DNA from 2 places in the Embleya sp. NPDC020886 genome. Region 2 is predicted to be linked to the other one. Evidence: predicted binding sites of a transcription regulator. Region 2 holds the regulator's gene; the other holds the start of a gene.
What was found. The regulator HrcA, encoded in region 2, represses chaperone genes, less so after heat shock. The targets are predictions, from matches to a motif close to TTNGCACTCNGNNNNNCNGAGTGCNAA.
Positions count from the first base shown of each region.

Region 1 (3,552 bases), on a different contig from region 2:
ATCGCGTAGGTACCCATGCTTCTCCTTCGATGGTGCTCGACCGACGGCCGACGCCCGAACCACAGTCCTGACGGTCCGTCAGTTCACGACTCCCGGCACTCTCGCAGATCGAGCCGGCACCGGAAAGGCCGACGGGCCCGACCGCTGGAAAGCGGTCGGGCCCGTCGGGGTGTCGCGGGTGGAACTAGTGCGCGTGGCCGTGGCCGCCGTGGTTGTGCCCGGCGGGCTCTTCCTCGGCCGGCTTCTCGACGACCAGGGTCTCGGTCGTGAGCAGCAGCGACGCGATCGACGCGGCGTTCTGCAGCGCGGAACGGGTCACCTTGACCGGGTCGATGACGCCCGAGTCGACCAGGTTGCCGTACTCGCCGGTGGCGGCGTTGAAGCCGTGCCCGACGCCGAGCTCCTGCACCTTGTTGACGATCACGTAGCCCTCGAGGCCCGCGTTCTCGGCGATCCAGCGCAGCGGCTCGACCGCGGCGCGACGCACGACCGAGACACCGGTCGCGATGTCGCCGCTCTGGCCGAGGTTCTCGGCGAGCACGGAGACGGCGTGCACCAGGGCGGTGCCGCCGCCGGCGACGATGCCCTCCTCGATGGCCGCGCGGGTCGCGGAGACCGCGTCCTCGAGACGGTGCTTCTTCTCCTTGAGCTCGACCTCGGTGGCCGCACCCACACGGATCACGCACACGCCGCCGGCCAGCTTCGCGAGGCGCTCCTGGAGCTTCTCGCGGTCCCAGTCCGAGTCGGTGTCGTCGATCTCGCGCTTGATCTGCTTGACCCGGTCCGCGATCGCGGCGGCGTCGCCGGCGCCGTCCACCAGGGTGGTCGCGTCCTTGGTGATGGTGATGCGACGGGCGCTGCCCAGCACCTCCAGGCCGACCTGGTCGAGCTTGAGGCCGACCTCGGGGGCGATGACCTGACCGCCGGTCAGGATCGCCATGTCCTCCAGCATCGCCTTGCGGCGGTCACCGAAGCCCGGGGCCTTGACCGCGACGGCGTTGAACGTGCCGCGGATCTTGTTCACGACCAGGGTCGACAGCGCCTCGCCGTCGACGTCCTCGGCGACGATCAGCAGCGGCTTGGACGCGCCGGCCTGGATGATCTTCTCGAGCAGCGGGAGCAGCTCGGCGATGGCCGAGATCTTGCCCTGGTGGATCAGGATGTACGGGTCGTCGAGGACGGCCTCCATCCGCTCCTGGTCGGTGACCATGTACGGCGACAGGTAGCCCTTGTCGAACTGGAGGCCCTCGGCGAACTCCAGCTCCAGACCCATGGTCTGGGACTCCTCGACGGTGATGACACCGTCCTTGCCGACCTTGTCCATGGCCTCGGCGATCAGCTCGCCGATCTGCTTGTCCTGCGCCGAGAGCGCGGCGACGGCGGCGATGTCGTCCTTGCCGTCGATCGCGCGGGCGGTCTTGAGAAGCTGCTCGGACACCGCGGCGACGGCGAGGTCGATGCCCTTCTTCAGGTCCATCGGGGCCGCACCGGCGGCCACGTTGCGCAGACCCTCGCGCACCAGCGCCTGGGCGAGCACCGTCGCGGTGGTGGTGCCGTCACCCGCGATGTCGTTGGTCTTGGTCGCGACCTCCTTGGCGAGCTGCGCGCCGAGGTTCTCGTACGGGTCCTCGAGCTCCACCTCACGGGCGATCGTCACGCCGTCGTTGGTGATGGTCGGGGCACCGAACTTCTTGTCGATCACGACGTTGCGGCCCTTGGGGCCGAGCGTGACCTTGACGGTGTCGGCCAGCGCGTTGACGCCGCGCTCCAGCGACCGTCGGGCCTTCTCGTCGAACTGGAGGATCTTCGCCATGAGGGTCTTCGTCCTTAAAGGTTGCTAGTCGACGTCGTACAACCGACTCCGCCCCGGGTCCACCGGCCGCGAGGGCAGGGCGATCCGGGGCGGGGTCGTCGAACCGTCACCGGTTCCGGCGCGTCAGCGCGATGTCACTTCTCGATGATCGCGAGCACGTCGCGGGCCGAGAGAACGAGGTATTCCTCGCCGTTGTACTTCACCTCGGTGCCGCCGTACTTGCTGTACAGCACGGTGTCACCGACGCTCACGTCGAGCGGCAGACGCTGACCGTCCTCGAAACGACCCGGGCCCACGGCCAGGACGACGCCCTCCTGGGGCTTCTCCTTGGCGGTGTCCGGGATCACGAGACCCGACGCGGTGGTCTGCTCGGCCTCAAGCGTCTGAACCACGATGCGGTCCTCGAGCGGCTTGATGGCAACCTTGGTGTTGGCGGTCGTCACGATGCGACCTCCCCCTTCGGAGATCTCACGGAAAAATGTCTGTCGGCGAATGGGACAGATCCGTCGTCGCGGGTGCCGGACCTGCTCGAATCGCACTGGCACACTCATGGGGAGAGTGCCAGCACAGACACTAGGTGGCGGTTAGCACTCCGTCAACCAGAGTGCCAGATTCAGCGCGTCGGACCGCATTGTTCATACCGGTCTCGTCCCTACCGGCCCGTTCATGCCGCCTTCGGATCGTGCCCGGCCGTGCTCGGCGAGAATGGCCGCGTGCACACCGAAGCTTTCACCGCGCTGCTGACCGACGAGGGCCGTTCGCTGTTGGACCTGCTCGCCGACCACGAGGTCGGCGACGAATTGTCGTGGGCCACCCGGCTGCGTCGTGAGCACCCGGCGGAGTTGGTGGCCGCCGCGCTCACCCAGTCCCGGCTGCGACAGCGCGGGCGGGCCAAGTTCGGCGCGGACGCGGCGCGGATGTACTTCACTGCGAACGGGCTGGAGCAGTCCACCCGCACCTCGGTGGCCGAGCACCGGGCCGCCCGGCTGGTCGCGGCGGGCGGCATCGACCGGGCGGTGGACCTGTGTTGCGGCATCGGCGGCGACGCGCTCGCGCTGGCCCGGGCCGGGATCACCGTGCACGCGGTCGACCTGGACCCGCTGACCTGCGCGGTGGCCCGGGCCAACGCGGACGTGCTGGGGGTGGCGGATCGGCTCACCGTCGAGTGCGCGGACGTGACCGAGGTGGACCTGGGCGGCTTCGACGCGGCGCTGATCGACCCGTCCCGACGCACCGCCCGCGGGCGCACCTTCGACCCCGAGGCGTACTCGCCGCCGTTCTCGTTCCTGAGCAGGCTCGCCGCCGAAGTGCCCTGCGGCGCGGCCAAGGTCGCGCCGGGCATCCCGCACGAGATCGTGCCCGAGGGCATGGAGGCCGAGTGGGTCTCCGATCGCGGCGACGTCAAGGAGGCGGTGTTGTGGTGGGGCCGGCTCGCGCACGCCGGCCTGCGCGCCACGGTGTTGCCCGGCGGCGCGGCGCTGACCTCGGGTCGGGTCCGCCCGGCACCGGTGGGCCCGGTCCGCCGCTACCTCTACGAGCCGGACGGCGCGGTGATCCGGGCGCATCTGGTGTCCGAGGTGGGCGAGTTGGTGAACGGCAACCTGGTGGACGAGACGATCGCCTACCTGACCTCGGATCACCTGGTGGGCACGGTGTTCGCGAGCGTGTACGAGATCACCGACGTGTTGCCGTTCAACCTGAAGCGGCTCAAGGCGCTGCTGCGCGAGCGCGGCGTCGGC
Region 1 is NZ_JBIRRX010000001.1:1,465,088-1,468,639, forward strand. Features, by position in the region: gene ACH4U8_RS06175 (SDR family oxidoreductase) at 1-17, opposite strand, end outside; gene groL (chaperonin GroEL) at 185-1,813, opposite strand; gene groES (co-chaperone GroES) at 1,948-2,256, opposite strand; gene ACH4U8_RS06190 (methyltransferase domain-containing protein) at 2,527-3,552, shown strand, end outside.
Region 1: a site for HrcA is predicted at 2,398-2,424, ahead of groES (co-chaperone GroES). Genes of this name have one in related genera too.

Region 2 (3,552 bases):
TGCAGACCCCTTCCTTCCAGGGCACTTCGCGCGGTACGTCCGGCCAGGCCGCGATGCCCACCGACGCCGGCCGGACCGCCTGCCACACGTCGATATAGGGGTGTCCCACCACGAGCACCTGATCGCCGGTCACCCGCGCGGCGATCCGGCTCTCCTTCGAACCGGGCACCAGGTGGTCCACCAACACGCCCAGCCGCCGACCCGGGCCCGGCGCGAACTCGCGCACCACCGCCGGGAGATCGTCGATGCCTTCCAGATACTCCACGACCACGCCCTCGATCCGCAGGTCGTCGCCCCACACCCGCTCGACCAACTCGGCGTCGTGCCGACCCTCCACATAGATCCGACCGGCCCGCGCCACCCTGGCCCGAGCGCCACGCACCGCCACCGAACCGGACGCGGTCCGCCCGGGGGTGCGCGCCGGGCCCGGCGCCCGCGGGCGGACCAGGGTGACCACCTCGCCGTCGATCAGGAAGGCGCGCGGATCCAGCGGGAAGACCCGGAGCCGGCCGTGCCGATCCTCCAGCGTGACGGTGAACCCCTCGGGCGTCTTCTCCACCCGGACCACCGCGCCGCAAAAGCCGGTCGAGGCCTCCTCCACCACCAGATCGCGTTCGGCCTCGACCTCGGGGACGGGCTTGTCCTTCTTCCATCCCGGGATCAGCGACTCGGGTCCATGGCTGCGCATGGCAGTGACGCTAGTCGGGTGACGGTACGTCAGTCCGGTACGACGCGCCCGGCGGCGACCTCGGCCAGCCAACGGTTCTGCCGAACCACGAACTCCTCGTCCACCACCGCACCGTGTCCGGGCAGCCAGACACTCGCGTCCAGCGCACGCACCCGGGCCAGCGAATCGCTCCACTCGGCGGCGAACGCGTCCGAGCCGAACAGCGGCGGCCCGCTCTCCTCCACCATGTCGCCGGCGATCAGCACCCCGCAGTCGGGCACGTGGACGACCACATCGTGGTCGGTGTGTCCACGGCCCGGCGCGTACAACACCACCTCGCGCCCGCCCAGGTCCACCGTGACCGGCTGCTCGCGGGCCACCAGGCGGGTCGGCGGCACGATCCGCGCGGCATTCATCAGGCCAGGGTCGAAGCCGTACGAGATGCCGCTCGCGCGACCGGCGTCGCCGCGCCGCTCCAGATACTCCGGCAGCTCCGCGTGGCCCCAGATCTCGGCGTCCGGGAAGGTCCGCAGCACCTCGTCGTTGCCGAAGCAGTGATCGAAGTGACCGTGTGTGTTCACCACCGCGACCACCCGGTCGGGCAGCCCGTGCGTGGGCAGCTCCCGGGCGAGTGAGGCCAACAGCTCTGCCGCCTCGCGGTCGTGCGATCCGGTGTCCACGAGCAGGATCCCGTCCCGGCCCGTGACGACCGCCACATTCAGTTCCAGGCCGGGCAGCCGGCGGCGCAGGACGCCCGGTGCGATCGGCTCCCAGGTGGCGTGTTTCGGCTGTTCGGCGCGTAGCATGCGTCAACCTTGGCACGGACGCAGGGGTACGGTCCGGATCGGGTGACCCGTACACTGGCACTCGGCGGGACGGAGTGCCAACCAGCACGACGAATCGCCGCAGACGGGACACGGCAACGGGTGGAAGAACCGGTCAGGGAGGTGCGCACCATGCTCGACGATCGTAAGCAGGACGTGCTGCGCGCCATCGTGCAGGACTATGTGGCGACCCAGGAACCGGTGGGTTCCAAGGCGCTCGCGGACCGACACAACCTCGGGGTCTCCCCGGCCACCATTCGCAACGACATGGCCGCGCTGGAGGAGGAGGGCTACATCACGCAGCCCCACACCAGCGCCGGTCGCGTGCCCACGGACAAGGGCTACCGGCTGTTCGTCGACCGCCTCGCGGGTGTCAAGCCGCTGTCGGGCGCCGAGCGTCGGGCGATCCAGACCTTCCTGGCCGGTGCGGTGGACCTGGACGACGTGGTGGGCCGGACGGTGCGGCTGCTGGCGCAGCTCACCCATCAGGTCGCCGTCGTGCAGTACCCCTCGCTGACCCGCTCGACGATCCGGCACGTCGAACTGCTCACCCTCGCGCCCACCCGGGTGATGCTCGTGCTGATCACCAGCACGGGTCGGGTCGAGCAGCGGGTGATGGACACACCGGGCCCGGTCGGCGAGAACCTGCTCGCCGACGTCCGGGCGCGGCTGAACAGCCGGATCACCGGCAAGCGGTTCGCCGATGTGCCGTTGCTGATCCAGGATCTCGCCGAGCCGTTCACCGCCGAGGAACGGCCGATCGTGGCGGGCATCCTGGCCACCCTGCTCGACACCCTGGTCGAGCACAAGGAAGAGAAGGTCGTCCTGGCCGGGACGGCCAACCTGACCCGTTTCGGCATGGACTTCCCGAACACGATCCGCCCGGTCCTCGAAGCACTGGAGGAACACGTCGTGCTGCTGCGCCTGTTGGGCGAGGCGACCGACCCGGGCATGGTCGTGCGGATCGGACACGAGAACATGCACGAAGGACTGGCCGCGACCTCGGTGGTCGCCGTCGGATACGGCAGTGGGCAGGAAACGCTGGCGAAGCTCGGGGTGCTCGGGCCGACCCGGATGGACTACCCCGGAACGATGGGAGCGGTGCGCGCCGTGGCTCGGTACGTCGGACAGATTCTCGCGGAGTCGTAGAGTTGGCTACCGATTACTACGAGGTCCTCGGGGTACGGCGGGACGCCACCCCGGAGGAAATCAAGAAGGCCTTCCGCCGGCTTGCTCGGGAGCTGCACCCGGACGTCAATCCGGACCCGAAGACGCAGGACCGGTTCAAGGAGATCAACAACGCCTACGAGGTCCTCTCGGACCCGCAGAAGCGACAGATGTACGACCTCGGCGGCGACCCGCTGTCCTCCGGGGGCGGCGGGGGCGGCGGCTTCGGCCAGGCCGGCTTCGGCTTCAGCGACATCATGGACGCGTTCTTCGGCCAGGCCAGCCAGCGCGGACCGCGCTCGCGTACGCGCCGCGGCCAGGACGCGATGATCCGGATCGAGATCACCCTCGAAGAGGCCGCGTTCGGCACCACCCGGGAGATCCAGGTGGACACCGCCGTCACGTGCAACACGTGCAACGGCGAGGGCGCCGCCCCGGGTACCTCGGCACAGACCTGCGACATGTGTCGCGGGCGCGGCGAGGTCAGCCAGGTCACCAAGTCCTTCCTGGGCCAGGTCATGACGTCGCGGCCGTGTCCGCAGTGTCAGGGCTTCGGCACCGTGGTCCCGCACCCGTGCCCCGAGTGCGCGGGCGACGGCCGGATCCGCGCGCGGCGCACGCTCACCGTCAAGATCCCGGCGGGCGTGGACAGCGGCACCCGGATCCAGCTCGCGGGCGAGGGCGAGGTCGGCCCCGGCGGCGGCCCGGCCGGCGACCTCTACGTGGAGATCGTCGAGGTCCCGCACACCACCTTCCAGCGGCGCGGCGACGACCTGCACTGCACGGTCACCATCCCGATGACGGCGGCGTCGCTGGGCACCAAGGTGCCGTTGCAGACGCTGGACGGCACCGAGGAGATCGACATCCGCCCGGGCACCCAGTCGGGCCAGTCGA
Region 2 is NZ_JBIRRX010000004.1:411,243-414,794, forward strand. Features, by position in the region: gene ACH4U8_RS16865 (DUF3097 domain-containing protein) at 1-688, opposite strand, end outside; gene ACH4U8_RS16870 (MBL fold metallo-hydrolase) at 718-1,473, opposite strand; gene hrcA (heat-inducible transcriptional repressor HrcA) at 1,624-2,640, shown strand; gene dnaJ (molecular chaperone DnaJ) at 2,643-3,552, shown strand, end outside.